2 regions of the Pseudomonas cannabina genome follow, and region 2 is predicted to be linked to the other one. Evidence: riboswitches for the same ligand, from Rfam matches in the RefSeq annotation. Region 2 holds a riboswitch; the other holds the start of a gene.
The links. Region 2 has a riboswitch for cobalamin ahead of BLT55_RS07050 (CbtB domain-containing protein). Riboswitches for the same ligand answer to the same signal wherever they lie in the genome.

Region 1: it holds a riboswitch for cobalamin, as region 2 does, so the genes downstream of both, cobO (cob(I)yrinic acid a,c-diamide adenosyltransferase) here and BLT55_RS07050 (CbtB domain-containing protein) in region 2, are expected to answer to the same signal.

What each region holds. Positions count from the first base shown of each region.
Region 1 covers NZ_FNKU01000001.1:3,008,068-3,014,288, forward strand. Annotated here, with positions in the region: gene cobD (threonine-phosphate decarboxylase CobD) at 1-330, opposite strand, end outside; gene cbiB (adenosylcobinamide-phosphate synthase CbiB) at 323-1,231, opposite strand; gene bluB (5,6-dimethylbenzimidazole synthase) at 1,228-1,878, opposite strand; gene BLT55_RS14160 (cobyrinic acid a,c-diamide synthase CobB) at 1,875-3,170, opposite strand; gene cobO (cob(I)yrinic acid a,c-diamide adenosyltransferase) at 3,209-3,820, opposite strand; cobalamin riboswitch at 3,912-4,125, opposite strand; gene BLT55_RS14170 (PQQ-dependent sugar dehydrogenase) at 4,248-5,576, shown strand; gene BLT55_RS14180 (C40 family peptidase) at 6,067-6,221, opposite strand, start outside.
Region 2 covers NZ_FNKU01000001.1:1,482,087-1,488,307, forward strand. Annotated here, with positions in the region: gene BLT55_RS07025 (indolepyruvate ferredoxin oxidoreductase family protein) at 1-1,159, shown strand, start outside; gene cobM (precorrin-4 C(11)-methyltransferase) at 2,197-2,949, opposite strand; gene BLT55_RS07040 (cobalamin biosynthesis protein) at 2,985-3,434, opposite strand; gene BLT55_RS07045 (CbtA family protein) at 3,412-4,149, opposite strand; gene BLT55_RS07050 (CbtB domain-containing protein) at 4,160-4,345, opposite strand; cobalamin riboswitch at 4,442-4,654, opposite strand; cobalamin riboswitch at 4,713-4,935, shown strand; gene cobW (cobalamin biosynthesis protein CobW) at 5,050-6,114, shown strand; gene cobN (cobaltochelatase subunit CobN) at 6,118-6,221, shown strand, end outside.

The DNA.
Region 1 (6,221 bases), 1.5 Mb from region 2:
AACCACATAACCGCCTTTGCGCCAGGCATGTGCATGCTCGGCATAACACGGTGACAGGACGCCCACTCGCCCTCCGCGACGCACCCGGGGCAATGCCTGAATCGCCGCCTGCGAACCGGACACCGGCAATAATCGGGGCACACCGTAATAGGCGCAGGCCGCGGCTTCCAGACCGTCGTCGGTTTCAGGCAGTCGCGCCCAGGCGCGCAGCGGAATCTCCGGAATCGGCCACGGCCAGGGTGCGATGCCGGTGGACAGGTCGAGCCAGTCGGCCTGATTGATACCGTAATGCTGCGCCGCCGCGCGCAGCCGCCCGCCGTGCTCAAGCATAGAATTCAGCCGCCACGCAGATCACCAGCAGCCACAACCAGACACCGCGCTGCACCAATTGCCAGCCGCGCTCGATCGAGTCCGCATCGGCCGGAACGCCTTCGCCCAGTTGCGGACGTTGATGCAACTCGCCGTGATAGATCGCCGCGCCCCCCAGTTCGACACCCAGCGCGCCCGCGCCAGCCGCCATTACCGGGCCTGCATTCGGGCTGTCCCAGGTCGGGCCCTGAGTGCGCCAGCAGCGCCACGCCAGTCGGGTTTTGCCCAATAGCGCGTAGGTCAGTGCCACCAGGCGTGCGGGAATGTAGTTGAGCAGGTCATCGATTTTTGCCGCGGCCCAGCCGAAACGCTCGAAACGCTCGTTGCGATAGCCCCACATGGCGTCCAGCGTGTTGCTCAGCCGATACAGCACCACGCCGGGCGCACCGGCCACGACAAACCAGAACAGCGCAGCGAACACCGCGTCGCTGCCGTTCTCCAGCACCGACTCGGTGGCGGCGCGGGCGACCTCGGTGGCGTCCAGTTCGCTGGTCTGGCGGCTGACCAGATAACCGACCCGCTGCCGCGCTTCGACCAGATCATCGCTGCGCAACGCCTGCGCTACTGGCTGGACGTGTTCACCCAGGCTGCGCATGCCCAACGCACAGTAAAGCGCCAGAATCTCGAACAGCCAGCCGATATAAGGCAACCAGCTGAGCAACGTGGCCAGCAGCGTCAACGGCACCACGGTAATGAACCACGCCGTCACGCCATGACTGCGCCAGCCACGGCCGCCACTGTTGAAACGTTGTTCGACACGGCTGGCAAACCCGCCAAACCCCACCAGCGGATGGAAGCGTTTCGGCTCACCGAGCAACGCATCCAGCGCTACCCCGGCGACGCTCAACAGCGCCACACTCATTGACTGACTCCCCATTGATTCTCGTACAGCAGTTCATGCAGCGGACGCGCTTGCGCCCAGCCTTCCATGACCAACATGGGCGCCGGGTAAAACTCCTTGACCGGCCCCAGGCAAATGATCGCCAGCGGCTTGGCGCCGTCGGGCATGCCCAGCAATCCAGCCAGCGCTTCAGGGTCGAACAGCGATACCCAGCCCATGCCCAGCCCTTCGGCACGCGAGGCCAGCCACAGGTTCTGGATCGCGCAGGACAGCGAGGCCATGTCCATTTCCGGCAAGGTGCGACGGCCGAAGATGTGCTGCTCTCGCCCTTCCATCAGCGCGGCGACCAGCACTTGCGCGCAGTCATTGATGCCTTCGACTTTCAGCTTCATGAACTCGTCAGTACGCTCGCCCAGCGCTTCGGCGGTGCGAATGCGCTCTTCTTCTACCTGCGCCTGCATCTTGCGGCGCAACACAGGATCGCTGATGCGGATGAACCGCCACGGCTGCATCAGGCCAACGCTGGGCGCTTGATGCGCGGCTTCCAGCAAACGGGCCAGCAGCTCGGGCGCCACCGTACCGCCGATGAAGTGCCGCATGTCGCGGCGCTCGGCAATGGCTCGGTACACTGCTGCCCGCTCTTCAGGGCTGAACGCTGGCTCGGTCATGGTTTGAACAGCGCCGCGATCGCCTGCGGGCAGGACGGGAAATAGAAATGCACGTAGGAAGCGGTCAGGCGTCCGAGGCGATACACCGCCTCCGCGCCGCGCCCGCCATTGGGGCTGACGCCACGGGCAATCGGTTGCAGCTCGGTGCTGGTCAGCGAATGGTGATAGGTGTGCCCGTGCAGCGTGCCTTCGGGCAGTTCGACCGCTTGCAGCGCCAGCGCTGCCAGACGCTTCTGCATCACCGCTTCACCGGCCAGCAACCCGACCAGCTCGGCGCGTACGCCGTCCACGTCGGTCAGGGCATTGAGCAGGTAAAGCATGCCGCCGCACTCGGCGAGGATCGGTTTGCTGGCGATATGGTGCGCCCTGATCGAGGCCTGCATCGTCAGGTTGGCCGCCAGCGCGACGTGATGCAGCTCCGGGTAGCCGCCCGGCAGGTACAGGCTGTCGGCTTCAGGAAGCTCGCTGTCATGGATCGGCGAGAAAAAGCTCAGCTCGGCCCCCATGTTGCGCAACAGCTCGAGGCTCGCGCCATAGAGAAAAGCGAAGGCTTCGTCACGCGCTACGGCAATGCGCACGCCACGGAGCAGCGGCTCGACCTGAACCGGGTCGGGTGCCGTGAACGTCACGGCAGGCGGCAATGTCACTTCACAGGTGCTGGTCAGCGCCGCGGCAGCCATGTCCAGACGCAGGTCGAGGTCATTCAGCTCGCTGGCCTGTACCAGCCCGAGATGGCGGCTGGGCAACTCGAAACCGACTTCCCGTGACAACGCGCCGTACCAGCGCAGGCCCTCGGTCAGGCTGTTTTCCAGCAGTTGCGCGTGGCGTACCGTGCCGACGCGGTTGGCCAGGACCCCGGCGAACGGCAAGTCCGGCTGATAGCGCGCCAGCCCCAGCGCCAAAGCGCCAAAGGTTTGCGCCATGGCCGTGCCGTCGATCACGCCGAGCACCGGCACGCCGAAGTGCCGCGCGAGATCGGCACTGGACGGTGTGCCGTCGAACAGGCCCATGACGCCTTCGATCAGGATCAGATCCGCTTCGTCGGCCGCTTCCCAAAGCAGGCGCCGACTTTCATCAGCGCCAACCATCCACATGTCCAGTTGGTAAACCGGCGCGCCGCTGGCCCGCTCGAGAATCATCGGATCGAGAAAATCCGGCCCGCACTTGAACACCCGAACCTTGCGGCCCTGATTGCGATGCAGGCGTGCCAGTGCGGCAGTCACCGTGGTTTTGCCTTGCCCGGAGGCTGGCGCGGCGATCAATACCGCCGGACAGTGGCGCGGGGCTCTCATTGGCGGGCTCTCATTGCAGTGCTCTCATGACGAATGACTCACAGCTCGATACCTTTTTGCGCGCGGATACCGGACTGGAACGCATGCTTGACCACGCCGATCTCTGAAACAGTGTCGGCCAGGTCGATCAGTTCAGGCTTGGCACCACGGCCGGTGACCAACACGTGTTGCATCGGCGGACGTGCCTGCAAGTCGGTCAACACCTGTTCCAGGTCGAGGTAGCCATGCTTGAGGGCGATGTTCAATTCGTCGAGCACCACCAGACCGATGCTCGGGTCGCGGAGCATTTCCTGCGACACGGTCCAGGCGGCTTCGGCGGCGGCGATGTCGCGCTGGCGGTCCTGGGTCTCCCAGGTGAAGCCCTCGCCCATCACGTGATAACGCACTTGCTCGGGGAAGCGCCGAAAGAACATTTCTTCCCCGGTGCTGTTGCGGCCTTTGATGAACTGCACCACACCGCACTGCATGTCGTGACCCATGGCCCTGGCGAGCATGCCGAAAGCGGAGCTGCTCTTGCCTTTGCCGTTGCCGGTCAAGACCAGCAGCAGGCCGCACTCGTTGGGCGAACTGGCAATGCGCTCGTCCATCACGGCCTTTTTGCGCTGCATGCGCGCCAGATGACGTTCGTCGCGTTCGGGGGATTCGTTCATGTCGGCTCTCCGCTCGGGGCAGGCGAAAGCACACGGAAGGACAGCACTGGACAGCACGGCAACGGCCTGCACAGAACATCACCCTCTGTGATGCCATTGACTGATTCAGGCCGGTCTCCGGGCTCATGAGCGGGTTACCCCGGCTGTGCGCCTTCCCGTGTCGAAACACAGTGGCACGATGCACAGCCTTGACTCATTTACCGTTGCGGGGGCAGCGCCGGGATCGGATCGGTCGATCCACACCGGCTTCCCTGTTTCACTCTGCCAATCGAGGATTGCAGAGCACCTGAAACAAGCCGCGAAGGGTAGAGGGTTGGGCCGGGAGCGTCAATCGACAGCGCAGGCGTTATGGAACGCGATTGAACCTCGGCGGATCAGCACGCCTCTATCAGTTACAGGACTACGCCTTTGTTTATGGAGATCCAACATGTTCAAACTCAGACCCCACTACGCAGTGCTGCTTCTGGTTGCCGGCGGCCTTGCAGCCTGTGGCGAGTCGTCCAGACTGCAAGTCTCGGACGGAACAGGCCCCTCGCCCCACCTGCCGGAGCCCAACAAGACGTTGATCCCGACCGTCAATATCGCGCCTGCCATCGGCTGGGAAAAAGGCGCCAGACCGGTGGCCGCACCTGGCACCCAAGTGGCTGCCTTCGCTGAAGGCCTGGACCATCCGCGCTGGCTGTACGTGCTGCCCAACGGCGATGTGCTGGTGGCGGAAACCAACTCGCCCGCCAAGCCGGATGACTCCAAGGGCATTCGCGGCTGGGTCATGGAAAAAGTCATGGGCCGAGCGGGCGCTGGCGTACCAAGCGCCAACCGCATTACGTTGCTGCGCGATGTCGACAAGGACGGCGTCGCGGAAACCCGCACCGTGTTCCTGCAGAACCTCAATTCGCCGTTCGGCATGACCCTGGTGGGCAACAAGCTGTATGTCGCTGATACCGACCGCCTGATCAGCTTCCCGTATGAAGCGGGCCAGACGTCGATCAGCGCACAGCCCACCAAAGTGGTCGACCTGCCGGGCGGCACGCTCAATCACCACTGGACCAAGAACGTCATCGCCAGCAAGGACGGCAGCAAGCTGTACGTGACCGTCGGCTCGAACAGCAACGTGGCCGAGAACGGCATGGACAAGGAAGAAGGTCGCGCAGCGATCTGGGAAGTGGACGCCGCCACCGGCAAGCACCGCATCTTCGCGTCGGGCCTGCGCAACCCCAACGGCATGGATTGGGAGCCAAAAACCGGCAAGCTGTGGACGGCCGTCAACGAACGCGACGAGATCGGTAGCGATCTGGTGCCTGACTACGTAACGTCGGTGCAGGATGGCGCTTTCTATGGCTGGCCTTACAGCTATTACGGCCAGCATGTCGACCAGCGTGTGACACCGCAAAACCCGGAACTGGTCGCCAAGGCAATCGCCCCGGATTATGCCGTCGGCCCGCACACGGCCTCACTGGGCCTGGTGTTCGCGGATGGCAAAACATTGGCCGCGCTGTTCAACGAAGGTCTGTTCGTCGGCCAGCACGGCTCATGGAACCGCAAACCGCACAGCGGCTATAAAGTGGTGTTCATCCCGTTCAGCGGTGGCAAACCCAACGGTGCGCCCGTCGACGTGCTGACCGGCTTTCTCAACAAAGACGAAAAAACCATGGGCCGCCCGGTCGGTGTGGTCAACGATCAGCATGGCGGCTTGCTGGTGGCGGATGACGTCGGCAACAAGATCTGGCGCGTGACATCGGCCAAGGCTGCGCAATAACGCCTCAGCGCTCTTCGGTCACACAAGTCTTGATTATCGTGCCTGCGCTCTGCGTAGGCATGCCGTTCTGGACGCTCTGCGTCCGACCTTGAGTGTGCGTCACACAGCGGTTCTGCGATATCAGTGCTGTTTGCTTACGGCTCAAGTCACCTTTTCGCCCCTCGGCGACCTACTTTGATGGGGCCAAAGTAGGCAAAACCCCTTGCTCCGTTTCCGGCCCGACTTCGTCGGGTTCCTTCGCCCTGACACTGATCCGGGGGCAGCTGCAATGGGCCATCCTTGGCCCGGTGCAGCTTGCTCGGCGTCCTGCCTCGCATCCCCCGGATCAGTGTCAGGGCTCAGCCGTCACTTACGTCGCACTCTGCGTCGTCAGTGCCATTGCGATAAAAAAGCGCTTTCTTTCAACTATCGTGCGACGCTCTGCGTCGGCATGCCGTACTGGACGCTCCGCGTCCGATCTTGAGCAGGACCAAGCTGGTCAGCGGGGGCGCTAAGGCCGAATCTGCGCCAGGCTCGCAGGCTGGATCACGCGCTTGGCGTTGAGGTAGGCGCGCTGCCAGTAAGGCTTGTCGAGGCTGTCGAGCTTGACCGTGCCACCGGTGGCCGGCGCATGCACAAAGCGGCCTTCGCCGACATAGATTCCCG
Region 2 (6,221 bases):
TGCCGTGCGCATTGCGGCTGGTGAAGCGCACCTGCTGCTGGGCTGCGATCTGTTGGTGGCAGCCGGCCCCGACGCGATTGCCAAGCTCGACAGCAGGTTTTCCCACGCCGTGGTCAACAGTCAGCAGACCCCGACGGCTGAGTTCACCCGTAATCCTGATGCCGTGTTCCCGGCCGAAGCGATGAAGCAGACCATCATCGACGCCGTGGGGGCAGAGAAGACCCATTTTGTCGAAGCCACCTCACTGGCGACCCGTTTGATGGGCGACAGTATTGCCAGCAACCTGTTCATGCTCGGTTACGCCTTCCAGTCGGGGCTGATCCCGCTGACCTCGGCCGCCATCGAAAAAGCCATCGAGCTTAACGGCGTGGCCGTCACGCTCAATCAGCAGGCGTTTCTCTGGGGGCGCCGCACTGCACATGATCCCGCTGCGGTCGAAGCGTTCGTCAATCCGCAGCAGCAGGTCAGCGAGCCGCAACCCTTGAGTCTGGAGCAGCGCATTCACGATAACGTCAGCACCTTGCAGCAGTATCAGAACAGCGCGTATGCCGAGCGTTATCTGCGGCTGGTGCAACGCGTGCGCGACGCGGAGTCGCGAGTATTTCCCGGTCAGCGACTGACGCTGACCGAAGCGGTCGCGTTCAACTACTTCAAGCTGCTGGCTTACAAGGATGAGTACGAAGTCGCGCGGCTCTACAGCAACGGTGATTTCACTCGGCAACTGGAGGCGCAATTCGAAGGCGACTACCGACTGGAGTTTCACCTGGCTCCGTCCTGGCTGGCCAAGCGCGACCCACATAACGGCCAGCCGCGCAAACGCAGCTTCGGGCCGTGGATGCTGCGTGCGTTCGATGTTCTGGCAAAATTCAAATTCCTGCGTGGCACGGCGCTTGATCCGTTTGGCCGCAGCCTGGAGCGCAGGCAGGAGAGGGAATTGATCGACCGCTACGTCAGCGATATCGAACTAATCCTGCAACATCTTCAGGCACAAAACCTCCACACAGCCCTGAGCCTGGCGCGTCTGCCTGAAAAGATCCGTGGTTACGGCCACATCAAGGAAAACGCCATGAAAGCCGCTGCCTTGCAGGCTGACATCCTGCGCAAAAGCCTGGAGACCGGCGAAGTGATAGCGCCGAAGCTGTATGAGGTGGCTGCTTGATGCGGTGAGTGAGTTGAATGTTCACTGTCGTGCTAACGCGTCGGTATTCATGTCGTGACGCTCCGCCTCACATAGCGGTTCTGCGATGTCAGTCGGATATGTTCACGACTCAAGGCACCTTTTCGCCCCTTGGCGAGTGACTTTGAAGGATCAAAGTAACCAATGGTGCTGAGCACCTGTGGGAGCGGACTTGTCCGCGAAGAGGCCGGTACAGTCCCGAAAAACAGCGCATTGCCTCTCGTTCCCACGCTCTGCCATAAAGCAGTTCTGCGACGTCAGTGATGGTTGTTTACGACTCAAGGCACCTTTTCGCCCCTCGGCGAGTGACTTTGAAGGATCAAAGTAACCAATGGTACTGAGCACCTGTGGGAGCGGACTTGTCCGCGAAGAGGCCGGTACAGTCCCGAAACCAGCGCATTGCCTCTCGTTCCCACGCTCTGCCATAAAGCAGTTCTGCGAGGTCAGTGATGGTTGTTTACGACTCAAGGCACCTTCTCGCCCCTCGGCGAGTGACTTTGAAGGATCAAAGTAACCAATGGTGCTGAGCACCTGTGGGAGCGGACTTGTCCGCGAAGAGGCCGGTACAGTCCCGAAAAACAGCGCATTGCCTCTCGTTCCCACGCTCTGCCATAAAGCAGTTCTGCGACGTCAGTGATGGTTGTTTACGACTCAAGGCACCTTTTCACCCCTCGGCGAGTTACTTTGATGGGGCCAAAGTAACCAAACCCCTTGGCTCCGTTTCCGGCCCGACTTCGTCGGGTTCCTTCGTCCTGACACTGATCCGGGGCCCGCCGCAACGGGCCATCCATGGCCCGAATGCGGCTAACTCGGCATCCACGCCGAGTTTCTCCCGGATCAGCGTCAGGACTCAGCCGTCACTTACGTCGCAATCTGCGTCGTCAGTGCCAGCGCGATAAAAACGCGCTTTCTTTTATGTGCAGTGACTGAGGGGAAGGCATGACACGATCGGACGCAGTGCGTCCAGAAATGCATCGCCACACGGAGCGTAGCGACGATAATCATGCGCGTGGAGGCGCTTACTGAATTGGTCTGAACAGGTGTGCATGCCCGGCCCGATACAGCGAGGACTCACTGAACGTGTCGGCGGCCAGCACGCGGCCGACGAGGATCAGTGCGGTGCGTCGGAAACCTTTGGCCTGCACTTTTTCCCCGATATCTTCCAGCGTACCGATGACCCAGTCCTGATCCGGCCAGCTGGCACGATGCACCACCGCAATCGGGCAGTCGGCGCCGTAATGCGGGGTCAACTCCTCGACAATTCTGTGCAGGTTATTCACGCCCAGATGAATCGCCATGGTCGCCTTATGGCTGGCCAGACTAGCCAGCTCCTCACCACTCGGCATCGACGTCTTGCCGGCATAGCGGGTCAGAATCACGCTCTGGGAAACGTCCGGCAGCGTCAGTTCAACGCCCAGTAACGCAGCACAGGCGGCAGTCGCCGTCACTCCCGGAATGATTTCGTAAGGTATGTTCAGTTCACGCAAATGACGAATCTGCTCGCCGATGGCACCATACAGGCTCGGGTCGCCTGAATGTACCCGAGCGACGTCCTGACCCTGCGCATCTGCCGCCTTGATCAAGTCAATGATCTGCTCCAGATGCAGTTCGGCACTGTTGGTCACCTGGATCGCCTGATTGCCTTCCAGCACGGCCAGTGGCACCAGTGAGCCGGCATAAATGATCACCGGACAGCTGCGGATCAGACGCTGGCCCTTGACGGTGATCAATTCGGGATCGCCGGGGCCTGCGCCGATGAAATAGACGGTCAAAGAATTCTCCGGAAATGAATGCGCGAGGGCTGCAATTATCCGCCTGTAACCGGGCAGGTTGCCAAGGCAAATGTCACCTGCGCGCTTTTTTGCCGTTCGATCACCAGTCGCGCCGTGCCATCGCCCAATTGCGCGGCCAGTGCCAGTGCCGAACCTTCGGCAACACCATGACAACCCGTCGTCTGAAAGACCTGAGCGGAGCGGTGCGTCAGATGCAGCTCCCACGCCACCAGTTGCGCTGCGTTGAAAAACACCAGCGGTACTGACAGTTGCGCGGCCAGTTCGATGAGGCCCGGCTCCTGATCCTTCAAGTCGATCGATGCCAGCGCGCTGATGCTGTCGATCTCCAGATCAATCGCGTGAAGATTGTTCTCGATCAACTCGCGTAAGGTCGCCGCCGAACAGCCGCGCCGACAGCCCAGCCCGACCACCAGCGGCGCGCCGGGTTGAACGGCCGGTGGATCAGGCCTGATGCTGGTCGGCATCATGTGCGTGTGCAGTGTTCAACTGAGCATCGCCTCTGCGGAACAGCCAGGCGCTGATCAGGCCCATCGCAACCCAGAACAGTGCGTTGGTCAGCAGCGAAGCGACCATGAACTGCGATTCCAGCGACTCAGGTGCAAGGCTTTCATGAACCAGCGGTTGCGGCGCGCCAATCACGTGTGGCACGACCATAATCGCCAGCCCCAGTGCTTTCAGCAGGCGGTTCTGACCAAACACCAGCAAGGCCAGCCCGACCGCTGTAGATGCGGCAGTGCCGATCCACCATGCCTGACGCTGACTCAACTCCGCAGCAGCGGTACCCGGCAGTTCTGGCGGCAGACCCAGGGTCGGTGCCAGCACGAACACGGCAAAACCGGCCAGTCCCCACCACGCGCCCTGCGCAGTGCGGTCCGGTGAGCGCAGGGTGTAAAGCCCGGCCAGCATCAGCGCAAAACCGACGGCGACCACCAGATTGCCACCGGTGGTGGACAGCACGCGCTGCCAGCCGTCTTCGGGCTCCCAAGCCGCTTCGTCATGCGCATGGCTGTGTTCAGCCACGGCACCCTCGGCATGCTCGTGCAACTGTTCGGCTGAAGCATTTTCATAGGTTTCAGCCTGCTGGATCAGCGGGACGACCCACAGGCTTTGCAGCAGTGTCAGCAGCAGGGCTGCAAGCAGGCCGGTGAAACCGGCTGTCTGGGCGATTCGCTTGAACATTGTATTGTCCTCAATGGCAAGGGAATGCGGCGCTGTGACGGGTGTCGTGTGCCGCATTGTGCACGGCGGCAATGTGCGAGAACCCGGCGAAATAGACCAGACACGCACCCAGCACGGCGGCGCTGATCGCGGCGGTCAGTCGTTGGGTCTGGGTGGCGCTGGTGACGGCCGTCTGGCTGCTGCTGATGGTGGACATGGCGTTCCCTCTTGAGTAGTGGCAAGTGGGCCATGCGCACGCGAACCCACTGACGAACGTCAGAGGTTTCGACTGCGCCCGCCCACCGCGGGTGTGTCATTGAAAAAATATCGGGCCGGTCTCCGGGCTCGCGAGGGGCTTGAACAGTGGTGTGTTCAGGCCTGCAAGGTCACCTTCCCATGCCGTGGCACAGTGGATCAGACCTTCTCTCGCTTACCGTTGCGGGGGCAGCACCGGACTTGCTCAAAGCTTGAGCGCACCGGTTTCCCGTTTCACCCCGTGAGGGGCACCCGAAATCAGGCGCACAGGAGAGCATGGGCGACTGGGCATCGTCAATCTGAACGATTGACCTGTCTGCGGTCACTGCGTAGCCTTGCCGGCTCGAGGTTCTCCATTCGTAAAACGTTACATATGGAGCTAAGACGGGAATGCGGTACATGCCGCAGCTGCCCCCGCAACTGTAAACGGTCATGTTCATTGCACAGCCACTGCTGCGGCGGGAAGGCGCGATGAATGTGTGTCGGCGAGGTGTTCAACGCCCGCCACACGCTGCCGTGAGCCAGGAGACCTGCCTCGAACCGGGCTGACTGAAAAGCCTGCGAATTCCCACTACAACCGGGCGGGGTGATCCGGTGGCGATCCGAACCCTGTGCCTGCACGCGGTTCCCGTCCTGTTTGCCCGCCGCATTGCCAAAGGGCACCTGATGAAAACACTGGCCAAGCTTCCCGTTACCATCGTCACCGGCTTTCTCGGCTCGGGCAAGACCACGCTGCTGCGGCACATGCTCGACAACGCCGAAGGGCGGCGCATCGCGGTGATCGTCAACGAATTCGGCGAGTTGGGCATCGACGGTGAAATCCTCAAGCAATGCACCATCGGCTGCACCGAAGAAGAAGCCAGCGGCCGCGTGTACGAACTGGCCAACGGCTGCCTGTGCTGCACCGTACAGGAAGAGTTCTTTCCGGTGATGCGTGAACTGGTCGCCCGTCGTGGCGATCTGGACCACATCCTGATCGAAACCTCGGGGCTGGCCCTGCCCAAGCCGCTGGTGCAAGCCTTCCAGTGGCCGGAAATCCGCAACGCCTGCACCGTCGACGCCGTCATCACCGTGGTCGACAGCCCGGCCGTATTGGCCGGTACTTTCGCTGCGTTCCCGGATCAGGTCGATGCACAGCGCAAACTGGACCCTAATCTGGACCATGAATCGCCGCTGCACGAGCTGTTTGCCGATCAACTGGCCAGCGCCGATCTGGTGATCCTCAACAAAGCCGACATGATCGACGCTGAGGGGCTGGCCGCAGTGCGTGCCGAAGTGGCCGAAGAGTTGCCGCCAGCCGTCAAAGTGGTCGAAGCCAGCAGCGGCCGCTTGCCGATCAGCGTCCTGCTGGGCGTTGGTGCCGAATCCGAGCTGCACATCGACGCCCGCAAGACTCATCACGATCATCATGAAGGCGACGATGCTGATGACCATGATCACGACGCGTTCGATTCGATTTCCCTGACACTGCCTCAGGCCGATGAAAAAGTGCTGCTCGATGCGCTGAATCAATTAGTCGTGCAACACGGCATTCTGCGCGTGAAAGGCTTTGCTGCGATTCCGGGCAAACCGATGCGCCTGCTGATTCAAGGCGTGGGCACGCGTTTCGACAAGCATTTTGACCGCGCCTGGCGTGCCGATGAAGTGCGTGCCACGCATCTGGTGCTGATTGGCCAGGAGTTGGACGCCGTGGCACTGCAAACTCAGCTCAACGCTGCGATTGCCGGCTGACCCATGCATTTACTGAGAACCCAGCCCGGCGGTTTTGTACCGGACGATAACATCGCCGACCTGGGACAGACGCCCGCCGAGCTGGTGATTCTCTGCAGTGGCGATTC